4 regions of the Nocardia grenadensis genome follow, and region 2 is predicted to be linked to each of the others. Evidence: riboswitches for the same ligand, from Rfam matches in the RefSeq annotation. Region 2 holds a riboswitch; each other region holds the start of a gene.
The links. Region 2 has a riboswitch for cobalamin ahead of metE (5-methyltetrahydropteroyltriglutamate--homocysteine S-methyltransferase). Riboswitches for the same ligand answer to the same signal wherever they lie in the genome.
Positions count from the first base shown of each region.

Region 1: another riboswitch for cobalamin. It lies ahead of ACQPYS_RS12190 (short-chain fatty acyl-CoA regulator family protein); the one in region 2 lies ahead of metE (5-methyltetrahydropteroyltriglutamate--homocysteine S-methyltransferase).
Region 3: another riboswitch for cobalamin. It lies ahead of metE (5-methyltetrahydropteroyltriglutamate--homocysteine S-methyltransferase); the one in region 2 lies ahead of metE (5-methyltetrahydropteroyltriglutamate--homocysteine S-methyltransferase).
Region 4: another riboswitch for cobalamin. It lies ahead of ACQPYS_RS06130 (ABC transporter substrate-binding protein); the one in region 2 lies ahead of metE (5-methyltetrahydropteroyltriglutamate--homocysteine S-methyltransferase).

Region 1 is NZ_CP192054.1:2,689,790-2,697,039, reverse strand. It holds gene ACQPYS_RS12190 (short-chain fatty acyl-CoA regulator family protein) at 1-1,252, opposite strand, end outside; cobalamin riboswitch at 1,537-1,768, opposite strand; tRNA gene ACQPYS_RS12185 (tRNA-Pro) at 2,273-2,349, shown strand; gene ACQPYS_RS12180 (DUF6186 family protein) at 2,604-2,792, opposite strand; gene ACQPYS_RS12175 (hypothetical protein) at 2,801-3,214, opposite strand; gene ACQPYS_RS12170 (hypothetical protein) at 3,211-3,348, opposite strand; gene ACQPYS_RS12165 (hypothetical protein) at 3,873-4,031, shown strand; gene ACQPYS_RS12160 (hypothetical protein) at 4,119-4,430, shown strand; gene ACQPYS_RS12155 (hypothetical protein) at 4,659-5,135, shown strand; gene ACQPYS_RS12150 (PIG-L family deacetylase) at 5,478-7,250, shown strand, end outside.
Region 2 is NZ_CP192054.1:2,354,655-2,361,904, forward strand. It holds gene ACQPYS_RS10730 (hypothetical protein) at 1-1,126, opposite strand, end outside; cobalamin riboswitch at 1,222-1,404, opposite strand; cobalamin riboswitch at 1,814-2,036, shown strand; gene metE (5-methyltetrahydropteroyltriglutamate--homocysteine S-methyltransferase) at 2,173-4,437, shown strand; gene ACQPYS_RS10740 (methylenetetrahydrofolate reductase) at 4,508-5,536, shown strand; gene pabB (aminodeoxychorismate synthase component I) at 5,765-6,886, shown strand; gene folP (dihydropteroate synthase) at 6,890-7,250, shown strand, end outside.
Region 3 is NZ_CP192054.1:4,645,346-4,652,595, reverse strand. It holds gene ACQPYS_RS21230 (hypothetical protein) at 1-42, shown strand, start outside; gene metE (5-methyltetrahydropteroyltriglutamate--homocysteine S-methyltransferase) at 82-2,340, opposite strand; cobalamin riboswitch at 2,518-2,655, opposite strand; gene ACQPYS_RS21220 (pyruvate carboxylase) at 3,021-6,419, shown strand; gene rsmD (16S rRNA (guanine(966)-N(2))-methyltransferase RsmD) at 6,416-7,009, shown strand; gene coaD (pantetheine-phosphate adenylyltransferase) at 7,013-7,250, shown strand, end outside.
Region 4 is NZ_CP192054.1:1,383,111-1,390,360, forward strand. It holds gene ACQPYS_RS06120 (ABC transporter ATP-binding protein) at 65-868, opposite strand; gene ACQPYS_RS06125 (FecCD family ABC transporter permease) at 915-1,967, opposite strand; gene ACQPYS_RS06130 (ABC transporter substrate-binding protein) at 1,964-2,947, opposite strand; cobalamin riboswitch at 3,017-3,167, opposite strand; gene ACQPYS_RS06135 (SDR family NAD(P)-dependent oxidoreductase) at 3,297-4,034, shown strand; gene ACQPYS_RS06140 (aminoglycoside adenylyltransferase family protein) at 4,124-4,924, opposite strand; gene ACQPYS_RS06145 (DoxX family protein) at 5,182-6,543, shown strand; gene ACQPYS_RS06150 (hypothetical protein) at 6,561-7,250, opposite strand, start outside.

The DNA.
Region 1 (7,250 bases), 340 kb from region 2:
AGTAGACGAGCTTCTCCGCGAAGGTCAGGTCGCAGCCGAGACCGACGGCGAAATGCCGTGCCGGCGCCAGATATCCGGGGTTGCTCTCCCCGGTCGTACGGGCCAGCCACAGATAGGTACGCCCGTCGGGCATCTCGGCGATCTGCGTGCGGATCCGGCCCGGGGTCGCGAAGGCATCGTGCACCACCCACAGCGGACAACTCCCCCCGACCCGGGAGAAGTGAAAAGCGGTAGCGGACTGCCGTTTCGAGATATTTCCCGCCCGGTCGGTGCGGACGAAGAAGAACGGCACGCCGCGTTGCCCCCGCCGCTGGAGCGTCGAGAGCCGGTGACAGACCGTCTCGAACCCGACCTCGAATTGCGCGGAGAGCAGGTCGATATCGTAACGCAATCGCTCGGCCGCACCCAGAAAACGCCCGTAGGGCAGGATCAGCGCACCGGCGAAGTAGTTCGCCAGCCCGATCCGCAGCAACCGCAGCGACTCCGCCGGTAGCGGCCCGGTCTCCGTGAGCAGCTCGTCGAGCGCCTCGGACTGCGTGAGAAATGCCAACTGAGTGGCCAGCTGGAACGCCCGCTGGCCCGCGGTCAGCCGCCGCGCGAGCGCGAGTACGCGGGCCTGCGGGTCGTAGATGCGCTTGGGTCCCGGCCTGCCGGGATCCTCCGAACGGATCCGCACCGCCACCCCGAACTCGTCACGCAGCAAACGCGCCAACTGCAGATCCAACCCGCCGAGCGTGAAGCCGCTCCGGGTGAACAGTTCCTCCGCGGCGGTGTCGAGGACCGGAATGTGATTGCGCCGGTCGTAGAAGTAGTCCCGCACATCCTCGTAGGGCATAGCGGTGCGCGGTGCCTTGGCCGGACCGTCGATCCCGGCGGTGAGTAGTTCCAGCTGCCCGTCGGCCGTGCGCAGCCGCCGATGCTGACTGATCAGCAGCCGCGCCGCCGTCGGCACCCGGGACAGCAGGTCGTCGAGTTCGCTACTGGTAACCGCCGCCGTCTCGGGATCCTCGACGAACACTTCCTGCAGGTCCGCGAGCAGCCGCGCGTCGGTCTCCGGCGCGAAGAACCCCACCTCCAGGTCGAAGGTGGAGGTCAGGCGCATCAGCACCGGCACCGTCAGCGGCCGCTGATCGTTCTCCAGCTGATTCACATAACTCACCGACAACCCGAGCGCCTTGGCCAGCCCCGACTGCGACAGCCCCCGCTGCTCCCGCAGTGCACGCAACCGCCCCCCGCCGTACATCTTCTCCACCGCCGGCACCTTTCCTCGCATGACCACTCACGACCCACCCGATACAGCGATCCGGACTCGAACGACAGCGAGCCCGGGCCCCAGGCACCGGACCGCACGGGAACCCCGGCGGCGCATTCATGTTCCCGCCGAACAGCTTCGAAGAGGCCTGCACAGCGCACGCTCCATCGGTAGCACCAACGACCACCACCCACGAACGCGCGACCCGACGCCCCCGGGCACGGTCCGGGGCGTAGAACGGCGGCGAAACGCCCGATCCGCGAGGCGACAGCCAACCGGACACGGCGTGCCCGGCACAACCGGCAGGTCTTCGGACTCGCGGGCACCGACCCTCACTCGGTCGACCCGGGTCCGCACCCGGGCTGCTACTACCACGCCGTCGCTTCCCGAACCTCCGGCCCAGTGCGTCTGACGGCGGTCGCTCCCGCTCACCGCTGCGGGACAGTCCCGGATTCCCACCGGGTTCCCTCTCACCCGCCACCCGATGTCACCGACACCGAACGACAGGCTTCGACATCCCGCGCACACCGAAACAGCGCGGGATGAACCAGCTGCATCCGTCAGGATATGCCCGGCTCGAGCTGGGACTCCAGTGGGGCGGTGGGCAGTACCGGCGTACAACGCGCACGGACTACCCATCGGACGCCGTAGATAGGGGGACGGACAGCGAAACGCCGCCGGGCAAAGAGCCCAGCGGCGTCCGGTCGGGAAGTCGACGTCCAACAGGCGCCTCTCGGCGAGTGGTCGCTCGTAGCGACAGAAGAAGGCGCGGCCCGGGGCTGTCCGGACGCCGACAGGGGTCCAACAAAGAGAACCAGGGAGCTATTCGATCAGGTACGTGATGCCGGACACCGGAGATCCGAGCGCGCGGAGAGCCGGGGCAGCAGCCGAGCCCACACGGCAGCACACCCCGCGGCCCGAATGCGGTCCGAAATCCGACAACACCCCGCTCAACCAGCCGATTTCCTCTCTCGAACACCTCTGAGGTAATCTCATCGAGCGCCGGAACACACGGCGCAACGGGCTGTGGCGCAGTTTGGTAGCGCACTTGACTGGGGGTCAAGTGGTCGCAGGTTCAAATCCTGTCAGCCCGACCATAGAAAAACCCCTTCCCACCTGCATGGGAGGGGTTTTCTCTTATTCCACCAGTCGGAGTTCGGGACCAATTCGGACCAGCACGGCCAGAAGCTCGCGGCGTCGGTACGGCGCAGGACCACCGGTAGCGCCTCCTCGAGGATCGGTATCGGCCGGGCCCGCTTGGTCTTGGTGCCCTCCCCCGCACCGCCTCGTATCCTCCTGCCGAGTTACCCGAGCCGGCTGTCCGGCTCGTCGCGTCCGATCCCTTGCGGCACTATCGCGCGAGAAAGTGCCAGCCGACCCATGCCCACACGAGCACACCAGCGATCCTCGCAACCCGAGTGCGCGTGAGGTACGCGATTGTTTCGCCCAGAGGCGCGACCAGATCCCGGCGCACATGCGTGACCGCGACCATGCCGAGCGTGACCGCCAGTACCAGCACGAAGCCGACGATGATGATCATCCGATCGCTCATCTCGACACCAGCCACCAGCCGACACCCAGCCATACCAGCCATCCGGCCAACCGCAGCGGCCACTGCTCGAGTGCCGGATCCAGCAGCGTCGACAATGTCGGGTGTACGTGGCTCGGCTGCGTCCAATCAGGTTTCCGCACAAAGGCGTACACTTCCCACGCCGATGCGGTGACCAGCAGCGTCGACCAGACTGCCACTCCGCGCCGCAGCCGGGCGGTGGACGGGATCGGCCTGGCCCCAGCGTGGAACGCCAGTACCGTCGCCACGACCACCGGCACCAGCACCAGCAGGGTTGCCGGCCAACCGAACGGTCGGGTGGCGGCTCCACCCGCCGCCAGCACGGCACCGGCGGCCAGCAGCGGCATCCGCCGCCGGCATGATCGGGCCGAGCGCTCCGGTTCCCCTGTCACATGGGCAGAATAAGGCCCTGGGCGCCGGTGCCGGGCCATCGGTCACCCAGCCACGCCGCGACGATCTCGACCCGCTGCTCGCGACCGTACCGGATTGCTCGCCACGATTCCCAGGTCGGAGACTTCGCCGACATCCTGCGGCACCGGATATCCCACCTCCAGCCGGGCTCCCGAACTGCTGAACGCGACCGCCGAGACGTACCTGGCCCGGTCTACCCATCCAGCACCATCCGGACGTTCCACGCGCATGCCAACGTGCTGGATCAAGCCACCGACCGCCGCGGGAGCGATGCGGCCGAGCCAAGGCGAGGCCGATATGGAGAAGTGATGATCGACGCAGGCAGGGCGCATCAAGGGTCGGCGTCAGTTGGCGAGCGACCGCGCTACCGATTCGGTACGCCAGGAACGTCGGAGGCACGGTGCCGGATGCGTCCAGTTGTCGGTGGGGTACTCCCGTGCCGTCCGCTCCGCTCGGTGCGGGCGCGACTGTCGGCCGCAGGCACGCGCTCGTCGTCCAGTGTCGGGATGGAGCGTGCCAGGACGACCTCGGACCTGGTACGCCCGCCGACCCTTCTTTGCTGCGGCTGTATCCGGGAGAGTGGTTCTGGACCGTCCCAGAGGTGTCGTGTCGTCGCTCGAAGAGATCTACGGTGGAGATATGACCGCCTTGGGGCGTCGGCATCTATTGGTCGCGCGGGATGCCGACACGGTGCGCATCACCATGAACCGGCCGGAGCGGCGCAATGCTCTGTCGGGCGAGTATCTGGTCGAACTGCTTGCCTTCCTGGCGAAGCGCCCACCCGTCTGGCGCGATTAGCGCTGCAACAGTGACGTCGGCTCGGGCATTCCCCCGGCCGGGTTATCGAACATACGTTCTAACTCGAGGTATGCTGCATCGGTGACCATGAATTCGACCGCGCTGGCGCCGGCTGCCCGAACACCAGGATGGCCGGAGCTGGCCGATGTCGACTTGCTGCGCGCACTCGTCGAAACCGAACGCCGCCGAAAGCACCTGGATGCCGCCATGCGCGCGGCCGTCGCCGAGGCCGAACGTCGTGGCCTCGCCGCGGACACCGGCTATAGGGACACCGTGGAGTTATTGACCGATCTGCTGCGGATCAGCGCCCACGAGGCGCGCCGACGAATCAACTGTGCGGCCCCGCAGGCCCGCTCGCGTTCCAGGAAGGTATGGCAGGTGCTGGCGGCAGCAAGTTGAGGCCGAGCCCGGGCGCCTCGACCGGAGGCGGGCGGGCTCGACACGGCCACGGGGCACGACCGACGGACGGCGACGGCCGTGAGATCAGCTCGGCGGAATGAGGATGAACAGCGGTATCCACGACGCGTGGGCCGCCGCCCGGTGCATCGATGCCGCCCTCACCGGTACCGAGGACACCCACGTAGGCCGGTTGTACAGCGAACTCCGCCGTGATGCCGCGTCAACCATGTGCAGGCGGTCGCGCAGCGCAACTACGACGGTATGCGGCAATCGGATTCGGCGGCCCGCGAGGCACGGGCCGAATCGCAGTCGGCACTGGACCGCGACCTGTTCGACAAGCGGGAACACCAGCGGCGGGCCGCGATGTTCACATCCCTGCGTATCACTCGCGGGCGACTCGGCCGGGAACTGCGTGCGGTTCCCGATACGGTCCGCTCCGCCGGGCGGCGGCTGTCGGAAATGCTGTGCTACGGAACGGTCACCGCACCCGGCATCTACGACGGTGTGACGATTCGCGCTGCGGCGGCAGCGGGTTTCCGCGCGGCCTATGTCTCGGGCGCGGCCGTATCGGCTACCGCGCTGGGCCGGCCCGACCTCGGCTATCTGGGTCTCGCGGAGATGGCCGAGCAGGTGCGTCGGATGACCGCGGAGGGTGTCTTATGTGGAGAGTTTCTTGTAGCAGGTGAGAGTTGCGGCGAGTTGTAGAAACGCTGCGAAGAGGCGGCCTTGCGTTCCTGAAGGTGGATCCCTGCATTTAACAATGTGGAGAACGACGGCCCCGGTATGGAATTCTTGCTCGCGCCAGCGTACCCGCGCTCACAGAAGGAGATTCGGTCGATGGAACATCCGGTGTGGGCGCGAATGCCCACCGAACTCCGGTACCGTATCGACGAACTGATCGCATTCGTAGAGTCCCGGGCACGGGTCGTCGAGTGTGTCACGGATCGCCTTGATCGCGAGCAGCTTTTTATCTCGAGCGGCGGGGTCGGCCGGAACCACGGCAGACCGAGTTCGGTATACCGTTCGAGGAGCAGGTCTTGACCTGCTGTGATTCGACGCGAATCGACCGGTGGCGCGGAGTGGAACGAACTGGGAAGCGGGATGGTGGCGGCGAGTGGCGGCGAGGGCCGGTTACGCAGGCGTGTTGTCCTCGCCTCGGCTCTGACGGCGGCCTGGCTGGTCGCGGACGGCTCCGCGGACAGCGTCGGCCGGGACGGTAATCGGCGCGCGGCAGCGGTGGCCCGGCGGCGGGCGCACACCGATGTGCTGTTCATCGGGGCGCATCCGGACGACGAGTCGTTCAATCTGTCGACCTTCGGACAATGGCGGGAAAACCTCGGCTGGAGTACCAGCGTAGTCACCATTACCCGCGGCGAGGGCGGTGGCAATGCGGCCGGGCCCGAAGAGGGCCCGGAACTCGGGCTGATCCGGGAGGCCGAGGAGCGCCGGGCGACCGGCATGGTCGGTATCGAAAATGTCTACTACCTCGATAAACCGGACTTCTGGTACACGCTGTCCGCACCCTTGACCGCGCGTATCTGGGGTGAACAGGATACGTTGGCGCGCTTGGTGAGACTGGTCCGCCAGACCACGCCGCACGTGATCGTGATCATGGATCCCCGGCCGTTCGACCAGCACGGCGGCCATCAGCTTTCGGCCCGTCTCGGAATCGAGGCCTTCCGGTCGGCGGCCGATCCGCTGGCGTTTCCGGAGCAGATCACCGTCGAGGGACTGACGCCGTGGTCTCCCGACCGTCTGCTCGCTCAGAACTACGGTTTCCGGTCGTTGCTCGGCCGCGGCCCGTCCGAAGTGCGACGTACCGATCCGGCCACCGGGTTGCCGGTTATCGGAGTATGGTCCGGCACCCGCTCACGCGAACACGGCACGACCTGGGCGCAGGTAGAGCGCGATGCGGCCCGGTTGTATCGGACCCAGGGTTTCGCCGCGATGCCCGCGCAGGTGCCGCCGGACCCGCAACAGCTCGACTCGGATTGGTTCACCGTACTGGCCGAACAGGGTCGGTTCATCGAAGCAGCCGTGCACCGGCAGAGCGGATTGGCGCCGTTGTACGCCGAATTCGCCGCCTGGGCCGACCGAATCGGATTGCCCTGGCTGGCCAACCGAGCGCAGCCGGATTACCCGGCGAATCCGACGACCACGATCCCGGCTGTCGCCGTCGCGCCCATGCTCAACGGTGCCGAGGGGCCCGGCGAGTACCCGGGGCCGGAGCTGCCGCTCGCGCTCTGGCAGGGCGACAACCGGTGCACCGCGAAGGCGAAGGTGTCCAGGTACGGCGACGAACTGTATGTGCTGATCGAGGTCACCGACCACCGGACCGGTGCCGCATTGGCATGCGATGACGTCAAACGGCACTGGCGCACCGACTCGGTCGAGATCGCGATCGATCCGCGCGGCGATTCCGACGACACCTCGACCACTCTCAAGGTCGGCATCCTGCCGTATACGAGCGGCGGGTGCGGTCCGTCGGCCGGGCGCGACGCCGACAATCATCAGGGCCCGGTGCGCGAGACAGCACCGGGGGTCCAGGTGGCGGCGGTGGTCACCGAGCCGTACCGGGGTTACCGCGTCGAGGTACGGATCCCGTTCCGGGAGTTGCCGGCAGCCGTGGACCCGGCCGGATTCGCGATGAACATTCTGGTCTACAACTCCGATACCCACGACAAGACGGGCCAGACCCGGCTGGCCTGGTCGCCATTCGGCAGTGCCCAGGCAGACCCCTACGTATGGGGGACCGCGACACTCGCCGGTTACCGTCCGCCGGCGGACCGGCCGACGCCCTCGGCGATGCCCGTCATACCC
Region 2 (7,250 bases):
GGATCTCGGCGACCTTGTCCGCGCCGCGGTCCGGTCGCCGCGTGTCGAGGCCGGGTGCCGATGCCGGCGCGGTGGGAACATGCAGCGAGCACGAACTCGATACGGCCACCGAACCGGCGATGCCGAGCAGTGCGCCGAGAGTGCTCAGCGCGGTATCGAGATCGGTGGGCTCGATGGTCCGCCCGTCGACCACACCGGCGACGACCAGTTTGCGGGTCAGCGCCGGGACAGAGGCGACCGACCGGAGCGTGGCCCCCGCGGTGAAATCCAGTGCGACGCCGTCGATGCCCATATCGGCCAGTGCGGCGAGGGCGGTGTGGTTGTGCCCGAACGGGGTGGCGACGAGGACCGCGGGCCGGTGTGGTGTGCCGCACAGGGCGGCGTAGGCCGCGCGCAGCCGGGACAGTTCGGTGGTGGTGAGGGCGGTGCCGAGAATCGGTTCGTCGAGTTGTACCCACGACGCACCCGCGTCGGCGAGCTGTTCGAAAAGGGATTGGTAGAGCGGAACGATCTCGGCGAGCCGGTCGAGCGGGTCACCGGTGGTGTGCCGGGACATCGTCAGGAAGGTCAGCGGGCCGATCGTTACCGGGCGGGCCGGTACACCGAGCGCCGTCGCCTCGGCCAGCTCGGCGAGCAGCTTCCCGGCGTCGAGGGTGAAACGGGTCTGCCGGTCGATCTCGGGAACGAGGTACCGGTGACCGGTGTCGAACCACGGCGCCGTCCGCATGGCGTCGATGGTGCCGGTTCCTTGCGCGGCGGCGAGGTAGCGATCGGACGGGTCGGCGAGGTCGAGCACTCGAGCGGGCACGGCCCCGAGCATGAAGGCTGTGTCGAGCAGATGATCGCCGTAGGCGGAGGTGCCGACGGGGATGGAGTCCAAACCTCCGTCGGCGAGCGCGCTGAGTTGGGCCTCGCGCAGGGCCCGGGCGGTGGCGTGGAGCTGGTCGGGATCGGCGGTCCCCGACCGATAGTCCTCGACGGCGCGTTCGAGTTCTCGGTCGGGTCCGGGCCGGGGCAGGCCGAGAACGGTTGCGGTGAACGGCGGGGGCGGGACTGCCACGATGATCGTCTCCAGTGCGTTGCGGACGGCCGCCACCGCCCACGGGCAGCATCGACCGCCGACCACTGAGGGGCGATATGGCGTCGCCCGGAGCGCAGCGCTCCGCAGGGTCGGGAAGCCGGTCCGCGCGCCCGATCCACGAGGCGGTGGCCGCCGGGCACGGCGTGCCCGGCGCAGCGGCAGGTCTTCGGACTCGCGGGCACCGGCCTGTTCGGCCGACCTAGTGGCCGTCGCTTCCCGGGCGAGTACCCAGTGCTCGATGACGGCGGTCGTTCCCGCTCACCGCTGCGGGACAGTCCCGGAATCCCACCGGGTTCCCTCTCACCGGATCCCGGGATATCCCAGGATCCGGTTTCGACGCGTTCACCCGTGCCTGGGAATCCAGGTCGGCCGGAGATGAACGCGAACCAGCTGCTCGCTCATGATAGTCCGGCCGGGAGCCGCGCCGGTGCCGTTGCCTTCGGCCCGGTTGCGTAGTCGGGGGCCACCCCGGTGAAGCGTCGCCCGGTGCGAGCTGGGCGCTCGAGGTCTGGTCCGGATCGGCTCGGAGCCATTGGTCTGCTCCGCTCCGGACCGGCTGAATTCCCTGCTGTAGGTGTTCCCGGAACCGGGCCCGGTACGGAGCGGCTATCCAGTGCTCACCTCCGATGTGAGGTAACCGTCTTTCGCGATCCGATCGGAGTTGGCTATATTTGTCGGCGCAGCTGGTTCGCCGGAGGCGGAGTCGAGGAGCCCCTGATCCGTCCGATGGTGTCGAAGCTCGGTGGTGTTCGCATCGTCGAGTGAGAGGGAACCCGGTGGAAATCCGGGACTGTCCCGCAGCGGTGAGTGGGAACGACAGCCGTCACCCGCACTGGGCGCCTGCCTGGGAAGCGACGGTCGGTAGGACCAGCCCCGGGCCTCGAGCGCCGGGGTCGACCCGTTCGAGGGGTCGATGCCCACGAGTCCGAAGACCTGCCCGTTGTACCGGATACGCCGTATCCGGTGGTCGTCGCCTCGTGGATCGGGCGTTACGCCGAGTGGACCCGGGCACGGGAACGATGCTTCATGGGCTCCGCCAGTGTGCGCTCTGAATGGGTGGCGGTCATCGCTGCTGACCATGGAGTTCATTGATGTCGAACCCGCACACTACTTTTTCCGCAACCGTGCTGGGGCTCCCGCGCATCGGCCCCAACAGGGAGCTCAAACGCGCTACCGAGTCCTACTGGGCCGGGCGCCTCGATGCCGAGGGCTTGCACGCTGTCGCCGCGGACCTGCGCACCACCGCGCTGACCGCGGCGCGGGACGCCGGGCTGGATTCGGTGCCGGTGGGCACGTTCTCCTATTACGACCAGGTGCTCGATACCGCCGTGCTGCTCGGTGCGTTGCCCGAGCGGGTGTCGGGGATCGCCGATGAGCTGGATCGCTACTTCGCGGCGGCTCGTGGCAACGCCGAGGTCGCTCCGCTGGAGATGACCAAGTGGTTCGACACCAACTACCACTACTTGGTGCCCGAACTCGCCGCGGATACCGCGTTCTCCCTGCATCCGGAGAAGCCGCTGGCCGAGCTGCGCGAAGCGCTGGCTCTGGGCGTGCCGGCCCGCCCGGTGGTCGTCGGACCGATCACCTTCCTGAAGCTGGCCAAGTCGGTGGACGGCAGCGACCTGCTCGAGCGCCTGCCCGACCTGCTGCCCCTCTACGAGCGGCTGCTCGACCTGCTCGCCGAGGCCGGTGCGCAGTGGGTGCAGATCGATGAGCCGTCGCTGGTGACCGATCTGACCGAGGCCGAGCTGGCGGCCGTGCGTTCCACCTACCAGCGACTGTCTCAGGTGTCGGCGCGCCCGGCCATTCTGGTGGCCGCTTATTTCGGCCGCCTCGGGGTGGCGCTGCCGGTGCTGGCGGAGACCGGCATCGACGGTATCGCCGTCGACCTCGTCGCCGGTGGCGATGCGGACCTGGCCGTGGCGCAGTCGATCACGGACAAGCTGATCGTGGCGGGTGTCGTCGACGGTCACAATATCTGGCGCGTCGACCCCGATCACGCGCTTCCGCAGCTGACCGGGCTGCGCGATGCCGGAGTGTCGGTGGCCGTGTCGAGCTCGTGCTCGCTGCTGCACGTGCCCTACAGCCTCGCGCCCGAGACCGATCTGGACGAGCGCCTGCGCAGCTGGCTGGCATTCGGCGCGGAGAAGATCGCCGAAATCCGGGTGCTGGCCACCGCTCTCGCTGAGGGCGAGGGCACTGTCGCGGAGGCTCTGGAGATTGCTCGCACGGCGGTGGCCGACCGTAAGTCCGACCCGCGGCTGCGGGTCGAGTCGGTACGTGAGCGGCTGGCCGGACTGGACGCTGACACGGTGCGCCGCACCCCGGCCGACGAACGTCGCGTGCTACAGCAGCAGCGGCTGAACCTGCCGTTGCTGCCGACCACCACCATCGGCTCCTACCCGCAGACGAGCCGCATCCGGGTGGCCCGCGCGGAATTGCGCCGAGGCGAGATCGACCGGGCCGAATACGACACCCGGATGCGTGCCGAGATCGCCGAGGTCATCGCGCTGCAGGAGGAGATCGGTCTCGATGTGCTGGTGCACGGGGAGCCGGAGCGCAACGATATGGTGCAGTACTTCGCCGAGCAGCTCGACGGCTTCGCCGCGACGATCAACGGCTGGGTGCAGTCCTACGGCACCCGGTGCGTGCGCCCGCCGATCGTCTACGGCGATGTGGTCCGTCCGCGGGTCATGACCGTCGAGTGGATCACCTACGCGCAGTCGCTGACCAGCAGGCCGGTCAAGGGAATGCTGACCGGCCCGGTCACCATCCTGGCGTGGTCGTTCATCCGGGACGACCAGCCGCTCGCCGACACCGCCCGCCAGATCGCGTTGGCGATCCGGGACGAGACGGTGGACCTCGAGGCGGCCGGTATCGGCATCATCCAGGTCGACGAGCCCGCGCTACGTGAGCTGCTGCCGCTGCGTAAGGCCGATCAGGCCGCCTACTTGGACTGGGCGGTCGACGCGTTCCGGCTCTCGACCTCCGGCGTCGCCGATGCCACACAGATCCACACCCACCTGTGCTACTCGGAGTTCGGTGAGGTCATCGGGGCCATCGCGGGGCTGGATGCCGACGTCACCTCGATCGAGGCGGCGCGCTCGCATATGGAGGTGCTCGACGACCTCAACGCGGCCGGGTTCGGCCTGGGTGTCGGCCCGGGTGTCTACGATATCCACTCGCCGCGCGTGCCCGGCACCGAGGAGATCGAGAAGTCCCTCGCGCTCGCGCTGAAAGCCGTTCCGGCCGAACGGCTCTGGGTAAACCCGGACTGCGGTCTGAAGACCCGTCGCACCGACGAGGTCATCGCCTCGCTGCGTAATCTCGTCGCGGCGGCCCAGGCGCTTCGCTGACCTGTGACCGGGGCGCCCGCCCGGCGGGCGCCCCGGTTCCGCGGCGTTTCCCTTCCAGCCCGAGGCCTTCATGCACTTTTTCCCCGCGGACCGCACGCCGACCGGCCATGCCGTCCGAACCGCCCCTGCGGTGCCCGCATCCCGATCGGTGGTCGAGAGCCTGCGCGCCCACTCCACGACGCGGGTTCCGTTCTCCGTGGAGTTCAACCCGCCCCGGGACGCCGATGGTGAGGCCCGGTTGTGGCGCACCGTCCGGCAGTTCGAGCGCATGCATCCCGCGTTCGTGTCGATGACCTACGGTGCGGGTGGTTCGACCAAGGACCGCACCGCTCGCATCACCGGGCAGTTGGCCCAGCAGACCACCCTGCTGCCGATAGCGCATCTGACCGCGGTCGGGCACAGTCTGGCCGAACTGCGCGCGCTCGTCGGTTCCTACGCCGATTGCGGCATCCGCAATATCCTCGTTCTGCGCGGAGATCCGCCGGGCGACCCGCTCGGGGACTGGCAAAAGCATCCGGCCGGTGTCACCTATGCCGAGGAACTGGTTCGGGTCGTGCGCGATCTCGGCGACTTCGATGTCGGTGTCGCATCCTTCCCACAGGGCCATCACCGGTCCCCGGATCTGGAGACCGACACCGCTTTCCTGGCCGCGAAACTCCGCGCCGGAGCCGACTATTCGATCACCCAGATGTTCTTCGACATCGAGCACTACCTGCGGTTGCGTGATCGCATCGCCGCGCACGATCCGATCGAGGGCGCGAAACCGATCATCCCCGAACTGATGCCGATCACCTCACTACGCACCGTGCGCCGGGCGGTGGAGCTGTCCGGGCGGGAGTTGCCGGCCGCGGTACTGGATCGGCTGCGCAAGGCCGCGGGGGACGGCCCGCAGGAGAACCGCGAGGCGGTCCGCGCGGCAGGTATCGAGATCGCCACCGAGATGGCGCAACGGCTCATCGACGAGGGTGCGCCGTGTCTGCATTTCATCACCCTCAACTTCGCCAAGGCCACCACCCAGGTGCTCACCGATCTCGGCTACGAAGTGACAGCAGCGCCTCGGCCGGCGACGCGATCTCCGTCGGCTGCCGTCGGCAGGTAGCGGACACTGCGAGCGCTGTGGCAGTCGACCCGGACCGGGCTACCCGACTGCGGAAACCGCAACGGCCGAGCGACGGCCTACGGCTTGGACAAGATGAGGAACACCCCTGTGGCTGATAACTCCGGACGATCGATGTTCGGTGCAGCGCGTTTCGACGATCGCCGGAGCGGACGGAGCACGGTATTCCGGGATCCGGGTGCCGTGATCAGCGCGCGGACACTCGACGGTGTGAAATCCGCGCTGTCCCGCGCGGAGGAACTGGCTCGCCGCGGCAACTGGGTATACGGATTCGTGTCCTACCAGGCGGCTCCCGCATTCGACCCCGCGCTGCATGTCCGGGACCACACCGGGGCAGGTTCGATGCCGCTGTGCTGGTTCGCCGCGGTGCCACCGGATCACGTCTTTCACACCGACACCCGGCTGGACGTGGCCGGACCCGGGTCGTACCGTGTCGGCGACTGGCGCATGGCCGATTCCGTCGAGCGCTACCACCGGGCCGTCACCACTGTCCGTGAGCGCATCGCGGCGGGCGAGATCTACCAGGCCAACCTGACCACCAGGCTCGATGCCGCGATCTCCGGTGATCTCACCGCTGTGTACGCGGACCTGCTCGCCGCCCAGACCTGTTCCTACGGTGCCTACATCGACACCGGCGAGCACGCGGTCCTCAGCGTGAGCCCGGAGTTGTTCTTCCGCTGGGCCGGCGGGCGAGTGACGACCCGCCCGATGAAAGGCACGGCCCCGCGCGGGCGCGATTTCAGCGAAGACGCCGCCCTGCGAGCACGGCTGTCGGCGAGCGCGAAGGACCGTGCCGAGAACCTCATGATCGTCGACCTGCTCCGCAACGACCTGGCCAGAATCCCGGGCGCCCGCGATATCCGCGTGCTGTCGCTGTTCGATGCCGAGCCCTATGAGACGGTATGGCAGCTGACGTCGCATATCGCCGCCGAGGTACCGGACCGGACCGGCCTCGACAGCGTCTTCACCGCGTTGTTCCCGTGCGGATCGGTCACCGGGGCGCCGAAGTATCGCAGCATGGAGATCATCGGCGAACTGGAGAACACACCACGAGGGCTGTACTGCGGAGCCGTCGGCGTGATCGCGCCCACCGGTGACGGCGGTATCGACGCGACGTTCAGCGTCGCGATCCGCACCCTCGTCCACGACCGCGCCACCGGCCTGGCCCGCTACGGCGTCGGGGGCGGGGTCACCTGGGACTCGACCCCGAGCGGCGAATTCGCCGAAGCGCTGACCAAGGCACGAATCCTGGATCGGCTCAACAGCATCGAACGGATTGTGCCGGCACGCGGCGCTGTCGGCGATATGTACTCCTCACAGAAAGCCGGTTGACCGATGGCTCGAACACGCATCATGGGGGTCCTCAATCTCACCCCCGATTCCTTCTACGACGGCGGCCGATACACCCATCCCCGCGAGGCCGTCCGGCACGGCCACCAGATGCTCGCCGAAGGGGCCGACATCATCGACATCGGTGGTGAGTCGACGCGGCCCGGCGCCGTCGAAGTCCCCGCCGAGGTCGAATGCGAGCGCGTCTGCGCAGTCGTGGAGGCCCTGTCGCGGGACTGCCTCGTGTCCATCGATACCCGCCACGCGCAGGTCGCGCGCGCCGCCGTCCACGCCGGCGCCCGGCTGATCAACGACGTCTCCGCATCGCTGGCGCCGGTCGCCGCCGACCTCGGAGTCGGGTGGGTCG
Region 3 (7,250 bases), 2.3 Mb from region 2:
ACGAAACGCCGGGAACCAGGAGCCGGGGAGCTGGAGGGCTGAACGGTCCGGGTCGCGGGTGGCGCGGCCCGGACCGGGAATTCAGCGGACGCCGTGGGCGGCGGCCACCATATTGCGCAGAGATGCCTCCACCTCGGCCGGGCCGCGGGTCTTCAGGCCGCAGTCGGGATTGACCCAGAGACGTTCGGCCGGCACCGCTTCCAGGGCCGCACGTAGGGACGCGGTGATCTCCTCGACACCGGGCACCCGGGGCGAGTGGATATCGTAGACGCCCGGTCCCACCCCGGCGGCGAAGCCGGAGGCGTTCAGATCGCCCAGTACCTCCATCCGCGAGCGGGCGGCCTCGATGGACGTGACATCGGCGTCCAGCCCGGCAATGGCGTCGATCACCTCACCGAACTCCGAGTAGCACAGGTGGGTGTGGATCTGGACGGAGTCGGCCACCCCGGAGGTGGCCAGCCGGAAGGCATGCACCGACCAGTCCAGGTACGCCTGCTGATCGGCGTCACGCAGCGGGAGCAGCTCCCGCAGCGCGGGCTCGTCGACCTGGACGATGCGGATACCCGCGTTCTGCAGATCCACCGTCTCGTCCCGGATCGCCAGGGCCACCTGCCGGGCCGAATCCGCCAGTGGCTGGTCGTCGCGGACGAAGGACCAGGCCAGGATGGTGACCGGGCCGGTGAGCATGCCCTTGACGGGTTTGTCGGTGAGCGACTGCGCGTAGGTGATCCAGTCAACCGTCATCGCGGCCGGGCGGGAGACGTCACCGAACAGGATGGGCGGGCGCACGCAGCGGGTGCCGTAGGACTGCACCCAGCCCAGATCGGTCGCCGCGAATCCGTCCAGCTGTTCGGCGAAGTACTGCACCATATCGTTGCGTTCCGGTTCGCCGTGTACGAGGACATCGAGCCCGAGTTCCTCCTGCAGGGCGACGACCTCGCCGATCTCCGCCCGCATCCGGCGCACGTACTCGGCCCGGTCGATCTCCCCGGACCGCAGTGCCGCCCGGGCCAGCCGGATGGCCGAGGTCTGCGGGTAGGAGCCGATGGTGGTGGTCGGCAGCGGCGGCAGGTGCAGACGCTCCCGCTGCAGGGTCCGGCGCTGTTCGGCGGGAGCCCGCCGGGCGGCGTCCGGGCCCAGCGCGGCGAGTCGCGCCCGTACCTGCGCATTGCCGATCCGTGGATCGGCACGGCGGCTCGCGGCGGCGGCCCGGGCGGTCTCCAGTTCCGCGGCGACCGCCTCGGTGCCGGAGCTCAGTCCGGTCGCCAGCACCCGCACCTCGGCGGTCTTCTCGGCGCCGAAGGCGAGCCAGGAGCGCAGTGCGTCGTCGAGTCGAGTCTCCACCTCCAGCGAGTACGGGACGTGCAGCAGCGAGCACGAGGTGGAAACCGCCAGGGCCCCTACGCTGCCCAGCAGCGTGGCCAGCGTCGACAGCGCACCGTCGAGATCGGTGCGCCAGACATTTCGACCGTCGACCACGCCCGCGACCAGTAGTTTGTGCGACAGAGCGGGGACCGCCGCCACCGCGGCGACCTCGGTGCCGGCGACCAGATCGACGGCGATACCTTCGACATCGGTGGCGGCCAGCGCTTCCAGCGCCGCGCCCGGATACCCGAAATAGGTGGCCACCAGCACCGCCGGCCGCCGCCCCGCCGCGGTGAGTTCGGTGTAGACCCGCCGGACCGTCGCCAGTTCCACCGCGGTGAGATCGGTGACCAGCGCGGGTTCGTCGAGTTGTACCCAGCCCGCGCCCGCCTCGGCGAGCAGCCGCAGCAATTCCCGGTACAGCGGGATCAGTTCGTCGATCCGGTCCAGCGCCGCGCCGTCGGTGGTCTTGGCCAGTTTCAGGAAGGTGACCGGTCCGATGATCACGGGCCGGACCGGTACGCCGAGTTCGATCGCTTCGGCCACCTGCGCCAGCAGATCTTCCGGATGCAGGCCGAATTTGGTGTCCGGGCCGAGTTCGGGCACCAGGTAGTGGTAGTTGGTGTCGAACCACTTGGTCATCTCCAGCGGTTCCACCGACTCGGTTCCGCGCGCGGCCGCGAAATAGCGGTCCAGCCGATCCTCGATCCCGGCGACCCGCTCGGGTAGGGCGCCGAGAAGAACGGCGGTGTCGAGCATCTGGTCGTAGTAGGAGAAGGTGCCGACGGGGATCGAGTCCAGTCCGGCGGCGGTCAGTTCCGCGTACTGGTCCCGGCGCAGCGCGCGGCCGGTCTCGTGTAGTCGCGCCGCGTCTATCCGGCCCGCCCAGTAGGACTCGGTCGCCCGTTTCAGTTCCCGGCGCGGCCCGACCCGGGGGAGTCCGAGAACCGTTGCGGTGAACGGGGTGTGCGAAATAACAGTCACGGTGTTCTCCAGTGCTGAAGTTCGACGGCCGTCGCCGTTCCCGGACGCACGGCACCGATGAGACCCCGAACGACCCGGCCGTGCGGTCGGGTCGGTTGTCAGCACTGGTGGCGGCGCCCGCTCCACGAGGCGACGACCACCGGATACGGCGTATCCGGTACAACCGGCAGGTCTTCGGACTCGCGGGCACCGGCCGGTCGGCCGACCTACTGGCCGTCGCTTCCCAGGCGTGCTGCCCAGTGCTGATGACGGCGGTCGTTCCTGCTCACCGCTGCGGGACAGTTCCGGATTTCCACCGGATTCCCTCTCACCCGCGTGGTGCGGGCTTCGGCGCCGGGGGCGGACGTTCGGGGCTCCTCGTCGTCCGGCCGGCGGACCAGCTGCGGGTTCCACCATAACGCGCCGGCACGAGCGGTCCGCATCTCCCCGCGCGGCACGGGCGCGGGCGGCGGTACGTGGTGCGGCAGCGACGCGTTTGCCGGTGGTGATCACGTACCCGGAATAGCGGGGTATTGGCTGGGGTTCCGGCACCGCGCCGCAGGGGGCCGCGGGTGGTGAGATATGACGGCACGGTGAACTCCTTTTCGCACCCTTGCAATACCCCCTTGTGAAAACTCTGCGAAGTGGACTTCGCTGTCGATCCTGGGTGTGACGCCGGGTACGTTGGTTCAATGTTCTCGAAAGTCTTGGTTGCCAACCGCGGCGAAATCGCCATCCGAGCCTTCCGTGCGGCGTACGAGCTCGGTATCGGAACGGTTGCCGTCTTCCCGCACGAGGACCGTAATTCGGTCCACCGCCTGAAGGCGGACGAGGCATACGAGATCGGCGAGGAAGGTCATCCGGTCCGGGCCTACCTCTCGGTCGACGCCATCATCGAGGCGGCGAAGACCGCGGGCGCCGACGCCATCTACCCCGGCTACGGGTTCCTCTCGGAGAATCCCGATCTGGCCGCCGCATGCGCGAGGGAGGGCATCACCTTCATCGGACCGTCGGCCGAGGTTCTCGAACTGGCGGGCAACAAGGCCCGCGCGATCGCCGCGGCGCGCGCGGCCGGGCTGCCGGTCCTGGATTCGAGCGCACCCTCGGCCGACGTGGCGGAGTTGCTGACGGCCGCGGAATCCATGGAGTTCCCGGTATTCGTGAAGGCCGTCGCCGGTGGCGGCGGGCGCGGTATGCGCCGGGTGGCCGAGCGGTCCGGGCTGCGGGAAGCGATCGAGGCGGCCTCGCGCGAGGCGGAGTCGGCGTTCGGTGATCCGACGGTGTTCCTGGAGCAGGCCGTGGTGAACCCGCGGCATATCGAAGTGCAGATCCTGGCCGATACCCAGGGCAATGTGATGCACCTGTTCGAGCGGGACTGTTCGCTGCAGCGGCGGCACCAGAAGGTGATCGAGCTGGCCCCGGCCCCGAATCTGGATCCGGAGTTGCGGGACCGGATCTGCGCGGACGCGGTGGCCTTCGCCCGGCAGATCGGGTACAGCTGTGCGGGCACGGTGGAATTCCTGCTCGACGAACGCGGTAAACACGTGTTCATCGAGATGAATCCGCGGATCCAGGTGGAACATACGGTGACCGAGGAGATCACCGATGTGGATCTGGTCCAGTCGCAGTTGCGGATCGCGGCCGGGGAGAGCCTGGGCGATCTGGGGCTGAGCCAGGACAAGGTGACCATTCGCGGTGCGGCGCTGCAGTGCCGGATCACCACCGAGGACCCGGCCAACGGATTCCGTCCCGATACCGGCCGCATCACCGCCTACCGCACCCCCGGCGGCGCCGGTATCCGGCTCGACGGCGGCGCGAATCTCGGCGCGGAGATCGGTGCCTATTTCGATTCCATGCTGGTCAAGCTCACCTGCCGCGGCCGGGACTTCCCGGCGGCGGTGGCGCGGGCCCGGCGGGCGCTGATGGAGTTCCGGATCCGCGGTGTCACCACCAATATCCCGTTCCTGCTCGCGGTACTCGGCGACGACGATTTCACCGCCGGCCGCATCACCACATCGTTCATCGACGAGCGTCCGGAACTGCTGGCCACCCGCGAATCCGCCGACCGCGGTACCAAGATCCTGAACTACCTGGCCGACATCACGGTGAACAAACCGCACGGCGCCCGGCCGACCGCGGTGTACCCGCACGACAAACTGCCCACCATCGACCTGGCGGTGCCGCCGCCGGACGGTTCGCGGCAGAAACTGCTGACGCTGGGCCCCGAGGGTTTCGCCCGGGCGTTGCGCGAACAGAAGGCTGTCGGGGTCACCGACACCACCTTCCGTGACGCGCACCAGTCGCTGCTGGCGACCCGGGTACGCACCAACGGCCTGCTCGATGTGGCTGGGCATGTGGCGCGCCTGACCCCGGAGCTGCTGTCCATCGAGGCGTGGGGCGGGGCGACCTACGATGTGGCGCTGCGCTTCCTCTACGAGGACCCGTGGGAGCGGCTGGCCGCGCTGCGCGAGGCGATTCCGAATATTTGCCTGCAGATGCTGCTGCGCGGTCGCAACACTGTCGGTTACACCCCGTATCCGGAGCGGGTGACCCGGGCGTTCGTGGCCGAGGCCACCGAGACCGGTATCGATATCTTCCGGATCTTCGACGCCCTGAACAATGTGGACCAGATGCGCCCGGCCATCGACGCGGTCCGGGAAACCGGTACCGCGATCGCCGAGGTCGCGCTGTCCTACACCGGTGATCTCACCGGTCCGGACGAGAAGCTCTACACCCTCGACTACTACCTCAAACTGGCCGAGCAGATCGTGGACGCGGGCGCGCATGTGCTGGCGATCAAGGATATGGCCGGACTGTTGCGCGCGCCCGCGGCGGCGAAATTGGTGACCGCGCTGCGCAGCAATTTCGATCTGCCGGTCCATGTGCACACCCACGACACTCCGGGCGGGCAGCTGGCCACCTATCTCGCTGCCTGGCAGGCCGGCGCCGACGCCGTCGACGGCGCGTCGGCGGCGATGGCCGGTACCACGAGTCAGCCCGCGCTCTCGGCGATCGTGGCCGCCGCCGCGCACAGCGAATACGACACCGGGCTCGATCTGCGCAATGTCTGTGATCTGGAGCCGTACTGGGAGGCGTTGCGCAAGGTGTACGCGCCGTTCGAATCCGGTCTGCCGGCGCCGACCGGCCGCGTCTACACCCACGAGATCCCCGGTGGGCAGCTGTCGAATCTGCGTCAGCAGGCGATCGCGCTGGGGTTGGGGGATCGGTTCGAGGAGGTGGAGGCGAAATACGCGGCCGCGGATCGGTTGCTGGGCCGGCTGATCAAGGTCACGCCGTCGTCCAAGGTGGTCGGTGACCTGGCGCTGTCGCTGGTCGGCTCCGGGATCGATATCGAGCAGTTCGCCGCCGACCCGGGTCGCTACGACATCCCGGATTCGGTGATCGGTTTCCTGCGCGGGGAACTCGGCACGCCGGCCGGTGGCTGGCCCGAGCCGTTCCGGGAGAAGGCGCTCGCCGGCCGGGGCGCGGCCAAACCCGAATCCGAGTTGTCCGAGGCGGACGAAGCGGGTCTGGCCGGTACCTCCGACGAGCGTCGCGCGACCCTCAACCGGCTGCTGTTCCCCGGCCCGACCGCGGAATTCCTGGCGCATCGGGAGAAATACGGCGATACCACCGGCCTGTCGGCCAATCAGTTCTTCTACGGCCTGCGCCATGGTGAGGAACACCGGGTGCAGCTCGAGAAGGGTGTCATCCTACTCATCGGTCTGGAGGCGATCTCCGAACCCGACGAACGCGGGATGCGCACGGTCATGTGCATCCTCAACGGACAGTTGCGGCCGGTTTCCGTGCGTGACCGTTCCATCGCCAGTGAGGTCCCGGCCGCGGAGAAGGCCGACAAGAACAACCCGCATCACATCGCGGCGCCTTTCGCCGGTGTCGTGACGCTGACCGTGGCCGAAGGCGAAACGGTCGCCTCGGGCGACACCATCGGCACCATCGAGGCCATGAAGATGGAGGCCGCCATCACCGCGCCGCGCGGCGGTGTGGTGGGTCGGGTGGCCATAGCGCAGGTGCAGCAGGTCGAGGGCGGTGATCTGCTGGTCGAGCTGGGCGAGCGCGAATCCGAATGACCCGGATCGTCGCCGGGACCGCCGGTGGGCGGCGCCTGAAGGTGCCGCCGGCCGGAACCCGGCCCACCGCGGACCGGGTCCGGGAGGCCGTGTTCTCCTCGATCGAGGCGTGGATGGACCTCGCGGGCGCCCGGGTGCTCGACCTCTACGCCGGCTCGGGCGCGCTCGGGCTGGAGGCGCTGTCGCGCGGTGCCACCGCGGCGCTGCTGGTCGAATCGGACCGGCGGGCGGCCGGGGTGCTGCGCGGCAATATCGCCGAGCTGGGCCTGGGTGGTGCGCAGGTGCGGATCGGGACGGTGACGCAGGTGCTCGCCCACGGCGGCGCGGGCGCTTTCGATCTGGTGTTCGCCGATCCGCCCTACGAACTGCCGACCGCGGCCGTCGAGGGCGATCTCACGGCGCTCGCCGCGCACGGATGGCTCGCCGAGGAGGCGTTACTGCTGGTGGAGCGTTCCGCGCGGTCGGCCGAGATCGCCTGGCCCGCAGGCTTCGAGAGTCGCGTCGCGCGGCGCTACGGGGAGACCCGGATCGAGTCGGCGGTGTACGTCGGCGCGACCCCGGCGGAACCGGAAGAACCTGCTAGCGTCTGACCCATGGCAGGAGCTTTGTGCCCGGGATCCTTCGATCCGGTGACCAACGGCCATCTCGATGTCTTCCGGCGGGTCGCCGAGCAGTTCGACGAGGTCGTGATCACGGTGATGATCAACAAGAAGAAGCAGGGCATGTTCTCGATCGACGAACGGATCGAGATGCTGCGGGACGCCACCGCCGACCTCGCGAACGTGCGGGTCGCCTCCTGGGATGGCCTGCTGGTCGATTTCGCCCGCGAAC
Region 4 (7,250 bases), 970 kb from region 2:
TCCAGGTAGATCGATATCGCTCCGTGGGAGGCCCGTACGCCGAGGAACATCAGCGCCGCGGGAACTAACCGTCGGCTCCGTATCGGGTTCGTCGGCCGGGCCGAGTGGTGACGGCAGGGCGCCGATAGCGGACGACCGGCACACCGCCGTCGATCGCGATCGTGGCGTCCACACCGTAGACGTCGCGCACGAGTCGTTCGGTGAGGGTTTCGGTGGGGCTGCCGTGCGCGGCGACCCGGCCCCGGTCCAGGATCAGCAGATAGTCGCAGAACATCGCGGCGAGATTGAGATCGTGCAGGGCCACCACGGTGGTGAGAGGCAACCGCGTGACGAGATCGAGGATATCGAGCTGATGGGCGATATCGAGGTGATTCGTCGGCTCGTCGAGCAGTAGTTCACCGGGCTCCTGGGCCAGCGCCCGGGCGATCTGGGTGCGTTGCCGTTCACCACCCGAGAGGGTGTTCCAGTAGCGGTGTGCGTGGCCGGCGAGCCCGGTATCGCGCAGGGCCCGGTCGATCGCCGCTTCCTCATCGCCGTCCTGGCCGAACACGTCGCGGTGCGGAATACGCCCGAGCCGCACCACATCTCGCACGGTGATATCGACCTCGGTGTGCGCGTGCTGCCCGACCATCGCGATCCGGCGGGCCAGCGGGCGGCGGCCGAGGCGGTGCAGGGGGGTTCCGTCCAGGGTGATGCTGCCGCGATCGGGCCGGGAAACACCGGCCAGTAGGCGTAGCAGCGACGATTTACCGGAACCGTTGGGTCCCAGCAGCCCCACTGTCTGCCCGGGTTCCGGGTGGACGGTCACCGCGTCGACAACGAGGTTGCCGCCGCGGGTCCAGGACAGGTCCTGTGCGTGCAGTGTCACCGTGCGCTCCGCGGAGGCGAGGTCCGGTATTCGACTGTCCGGCCGGTCACGGCGCGCTCCGGGTGCGGAACAGCAGCAGGGCGAAGGCGGGCACGCCGATGAGGGCCGTGACGACGCCGACCGGTACCTCCTGCGGCGCGAATACGGTCCGGGCGAGCGCGTCGACCCAGACCAGCAGGATCGCGCCCAGGACCGCGGTCACCGGGATCAACCGGCTGTGCCGGGGCCCGACGAGGAACCGCGCGGCGTGCGGTAGCACCAGGCCGATGAAACCGATCGCCCCGGCCGCGCTGACCAGGACCGCCGTGATCAGTGCGGTGATCACGAGCAGGATCGGCCGGGTCCGGCCGACCGCGACGCCCAGGGTCGCGGCGGTCGACGAGCCGAAGGTGAACGCGTCCAGCGCGGAGGCATACCACCCGCATAATACCAGCCCGGCGGCGCAGACGGCCGCGGTCGTGCCCACATCGGTCCAGCCGGCGCCCGCCAGCGAACCCAGCAGCCAGAACAGGATGCCGCGGGTCCGTTCGGCATCGGCCGAGGACAGAACGATGAACGAGGTGAGCGCGGAGAACAGCTGGGTTCCGGCGACCCCGGCCAGCACCACCTTCGCGGTGCCACCCCCGGCTCCCGCGGCCAGCACCAGCACCAGCCCGAACGAGACGAGTGCGCCGAGGAAAGCGCCGGTGGACAACGAGATCAGGCCGCCACCCACACCGAGGACCGCCACCAGTACCGCACCCGTCGAGGCGCCGGAGGAGATCCCGAGCACGAACGGATCGGCGAGCGGATTACGCAACAGCGACTGCATGACGACTCCGCATACCGCCAGACCTGCCCCGCAGATCGCGGCCAGCAGGGTCCGGGGCAGCCGCAACTGCCAGACGATGCCTTCGCGGATAGGCGAGACGGCCGCGGTACCGGCACCGAGTTTCTCGAACAGCACGGCGTAGACCTCGCCGACCGACAGCTCGGCCGGACCGATCGTGATGGTGAAGGCCATCGAGACGACCAGCACGACCACCCCGGACACCACCAGCGCCACCGTCGCGGGAGCGCGGGCGAGCCGGACCGTGGTGCTCGGTGCCGCCGACCTCACGAACCGTAACCCCACCGCGCCAGGGCGTCGGCGACCTTCTCGATCCCGTCGACCGTCCGGATCGAGGGGTTCAGATCGGCGCCATTGACCACGATGTAGCGCCGCTCGCGGACCGCGGTCAGCTTCGCCGTCACCGGATTCGATTCCAAGAACGCGATCTTGCTGTCCAGTGCGTCCCCGGCGAGGCTGCGCCGGCTCAGGTCGGCCAGGACCAGGGCGGTCGGGTCGCGGTCGAGGACGGTTTCCCAGCTGACCTGCGGCCATTCGTCGGTGGTGTCGTCGAATACGTTCTTCGCGCCGACCGCGTCGGTGATGATCCCGGACGAACCGCAACAGCCCGCCACGTACGGCGTGGCGGTATCGGCGAACCAGTAGGCCAGCGAGACCCGATCCGCCGCGATCCGACCGGACGCGGCAGCGTAGCGGTCGCGGAGGTCGGTGACCAGCCGCTCACCCCGGTCCGGGATATCGAAGATCGCGGCCAGGTCGCGGATCTCCCGGTACACCGAATCCATGGTCAGCGGTGCGGTACGGGCGCCGTCGGCATTGACGCTGATATCGGTTTTGTCGGCGCAATCGGTCGGTGAGAGGTAGGTGGGTACGCCCAGCTCGGTGAACTGCTGCCGGTCGGCCACGCCACCGGGACCGAGGGTGCCGCCGAAGGAGGCGGCGACGAAATCCGGTTCCTTGTCCAGGACCACTTCGAAGGAGGGGCGATTGTCGGCCAGCCGCGGCACGCGCGTGTTGTCGGCGGCCAGGTTCTCTCGGACCGGATCGGTCCAGGTGGCGGTGCCGACCATCCGATCGGCCAGACCGAGCGACAGCAGGATTTCCGCCGACCCCTGATTGAGCGCGACCGCCCGCTGCGGCGGTGCCGCCACGGTGACCTCGACGCCGCAGTTCTCGATTGTCAGCGGATAGCCGGCGGTGGACCCGGCGGCCGGACCGCCCGAATCGGGTGTACCGGCACATGCGGTCATCAGGAGGGTGGATACCACGGCGGTGACCGCCAGGGAAATGGACCGCGTCACGGCGTGGACTCCTTGCGTCTGGGCCTGTGCGCGAGGCCGGGAACCGAGCTCGGCGGATGAGTGATCGGACTTCACCCGCGGGTGTCACCGTTGCGCGCCAGTCCCGGATTTCCACCGGGTTCCCTCATCACGTCGTGACCGCAGAGCGGCCATCGCCCATGCTATCCGACAGGGAACTGGACGTTCGACCGGTTCGAACCGGCCGCGGGCGAATGCGACGGCGATTTTCTGCCAGCGTGCACGCTATGCCCTCACTGATGCTCATAGGGCACGAACGGAAATCACGAAAGGAACGAACATGTCGGAGAAGATCGTGGTGGTCACCGGAGCGACCCGCGGGCTCGGACGCGCCACCGCGACGGCATTCGCCCGCGCGGGTTACCGGGTGATCGTCACCGGGCGCCGCGCGCCGGCGGTGAACGCCGTGGTGGACGAACTGCGGTCGGCGGGGTCGGCGGCCGAGGGCGAAATCCTCGACGTGTGCTCAGCGGACAGCGCGCGGTGCCTGCGTGATTCCCTCGGCGAACGGTACGACCACATCGATGTGCTGGTGAACAATGCCGGCATCCTGCCCGAGGCCACCGCCACCGGCACGGTGAACTTCGCCCACCCCGGCGCGTTCACCGAGACTTTGATGACCAACACCTTCGGCCCCGCCAATGTGATCGAAGCGCTGCTGCCGCTGGTGCGCCGCGCACCGGCCGGGCGGATCGTCAACATCTCCAGCGAGATGGGCTCGCTCACCGAGCAGCGGAACCCGGAGTCGGCGTACTACTCGATGGTGGTCCCGGGCTACCAGGCGTCGAAGGCGGCACTGAACAGCATCACGGTAGGCCTGGCGAAATCGCTCGCCGATACCGCCGTCCGGGTGATCTCGGTATGCCCCGGTTTCGTCGCGACCGAACTGGCGCCCGCGGCGGCCGACGCGCCGACGACGCCGGAACAGGCCGCCCAGGTCGTCCTCGCGGCGGCGGAATCGCCGCAGGTGTGCACCGACGGCTCCTTCGTCGGTGCACAGGGGGCCATCGCCTGGTAGGAGGTGCCGGTCGCCGCCGATCCGCCGCTCCGGTTCCGGGCCCGCGTACGTGCCGCCCCGATCCGGGGCCCCGGTGTGGCGCGGACCGTTCAGCGCTGTGCGCGGCCGGTGACCGCGGCGGCGGCCGTGATTCCCGCGGCGGCATACCGCACGAAGGCCGCGGTCTCGTCGCGATACCGGGTCCAGTCGTCCACCGCCACACCGAGATAGCCGTCCCGCGCGCGGTGCAGCAGCGCGGCGTGCGGGGCCGGCGCCCGGGCGGCGATGCGCTGGGCGGCTTCGGCTTTGGAGACCACCTCCCCGGTCTCCGCGGTGACCCACATCCGGGCCAGCGTCAGGACGGTATTGCGCTCGTCACCGTCCACGCCCGCGATCAATGTGGGCAGGCTCGCCGTGATCGCGCGAACCAGATCCTCCGGCGGTACCGGATCCAGTAACCGATCGGCGGGCGGTCCGGCCAACGCCACGGACGAATCGCGAACCACACCGAGCAGTATCGCCAGATCCGGGTCGGGCGCCGGCGGCGGGACCGCGCCGTGCTCGAACTCCGTCCGCAACCATTCGCCGTACACGAACTCGCCGCGCGGCGGGAAGCGCCACGGTACGACGGCGTCGCGGGCCACCACGGTCAGTTCCACCGGTCTGGCCCCGCCTGTGCGTGGCCACCGTCCCGACTGCCGGAGCAGTCCCTCGGACAGACGCGTACGCAGGTCGTCGTCGAGGGCGACGGCGGTGACCGCCAGGAAATCGAGGTCGCTGTCGTACTGCAGACCGCTGGTCACCGCCGACCCGTACAGGTACAGGCCGAGTAGATCGGCGCCGAACAGATCGGTGACGAATCGCGTGATCGGCCCGGTGTCCGCGGCGAGACCGGTAGGTGGTGTGGGCACGGATCCACGATAGGCGGCGAGGTGCCGACAGCGGCCGGGCACGAGCGGGGCCGGGATGTATCACGCCGAAGACAGCGCCCGCGGTTCGGTTGCGGGTTCCCCTGAAAGGCCTCGTCGCAGTGGGCGAACTCGTGCGAAGGGAGGATCGGAGAATAGGGGTTGTCACGGAGGCGCCGGGCCCGGCAGGTGGTCTAGGTTCGAGTGGGGCTCCGGGTCGGGGTGGGTCGTCGAACAAATCGGAACAGCGAGGTCGTGGTATGGGTGCGGTTCGGACGGTCACCGGTGCTGGGCGAGAGCTGTCCGAACCCGAGAACCCGCGGCCGGTGCGCTGGTCGTGGCCCGCGCGGGTGGCGTTCCGGTTCGGCGTCGTCTACAGCGTGATCTTCTGCGTGATGATCGGGCAGATCCTGTTCGTCTTCACCGGGTTCACCCACCAGTTCCTGCCCGATACCGCACCGATGTGGCCACTGCTGGCGGTGGAGTCGGTGCTGAACTGGGTGGGACGGACGGTATTCGGCATCGACGTGCAGTTGCACCGGGACTCCGGCAGTGGCGACCAGGCGATCATCTGGGTGATGGTGTTCACCGCGCTGGTGGTGGCGGCCCTGGCGGCGACGCTGTGGTCGGTGCTCGACCGGCGGCGCCTCGCGTATCCGCGGGCTGGCGCGTGGTTCCTGATGCTCCTGCGGTGGTGCGTCGCCGGGCAGATGCTGTTCTACGGCATCGCCAAAGCGGTGCCGACCCAGATGCCGCCGCCCCCGTTCTCGGCGCTCGTCCAGCCCTACGGCCAGCTCACTCCGATGGCGGTGCTGTGGTTGCAGGTGGGTAGCGCGCCGGTGTACGAAATCCTGCTCGGGGTGGCGGAACTGCTCGGTGGTCTGCTGTTGCTGGTACCGCGCACGGCCACCCTCGGCGCGATGCTGAGTGTGGTGAGCATGGCGCAGGTGTTCGTGCTGAACATGACCTTCGATGTGCCGGTCAAGATCGTGTCGTTCCATCTGCTGGTCTTCTCGCTGCTCCTGCTCCTCCCACAGGCCCGCCGTTTCGCGGACTTCTTCCTGCTCGCCCGCCGTGCCGACCCCGCCGTGCAACCGCCGTTGTGCACCAGTCGGCGGGGCACGCGGATCGTGGGGTTCGCCGAGGCGGCGGTCGGCATCTGGCTGGTCGTCGGAGTGGCGGTACTCGGCTGGTCGAGCTGGCGGGATTACGGCGGCGGTGCGCCGAAGCCCGAGCTGTACGGGCTGTGGGAGGTCACCGAGTTCCGGATGGACGGCCGGCCGGTACCCCCGCTGCTCACCGACCCGGACCGCTGGCAGCGGCTGGTGATCGAGACCGAGGGTGCGGTGTCGTGGCAGCGGATGGACGGGGCATTGGTGACGGTGCCCGCCCAGGTCGACGCGACCGCGCACACCCTCACGGTCGCCGCCCCGGTCGGCGCCGATCCGGCGGGCATGCCGACCGCCGACTTCGCCTATACCCGTCCGGAACCCGGCGTCCTGCGCTTGGCCGGAGAACTGGACGGACGGCCGGTGACCGTCGAGCTACGAGCGGTGGATCCCGGTGCCTTCCCGCTGAACGGCCCGCGGTTCCACTGGGTGCAGGATTATCCCGCCCGGTAGGGCACAGCGGCGCCGCCTCAAGATCGGGGTGGAATGACCCCGGGCTGATCCGGGGCGCGCTGTCCGGGTACCGGCCCCGTGATACCGGGCTGACCGGCCGGATCCGAGAGCGGCGCCGCGGTCGGACCCGGTGGCGCGGGCGACTCCGGCTCGGCCGGATTCGCGGGAGCGGGCGGTTGTTCGGCGGCGGGCGGTGCCGGTGTGGTATCTCCGGGAGGGGGCTCCGCGGGGGGCGCCGAGCCGTCGGTCGGCTCCGGAACCTCGCGGGCCGGTGGCCGCGGGGGTCCGCCGTCGTTTCCGGGGGACGGCGCGGGGTCACCGTCCGGTGCCGCGGGGCCGTCCGGCGCGGAATCCGCCTCCGGCGTAGGACTTCCCGGCGCGGGAGGCGTCGGGGCCGAGTCGCTCTGTGGCGCCGGTTGATCGGCGGCGCCCCCGGACTCGGTGGCCTCGCCGCCGGGTGCGGTGGAATCCCCCACGGCCGGGGCCGAGTCCGCGCCGACCGCCGAATCGATCCGGTCGCGGGGTGCCGGCGGCGGACCGAGCGGGGGCAGCGGACCCGGGGCGGCCGGCGGTTCGGGCAGCGCGGGCACCGCGGTACCCGCCGCCAGATAGGCGGGTTTGTAGACCATATTCATGGTGAGGATCGCTTCTTGGCGCAGCACCTCCTGCACCATCTGCGCGTCGATCACCTTGGCCGCCTCCAGCAG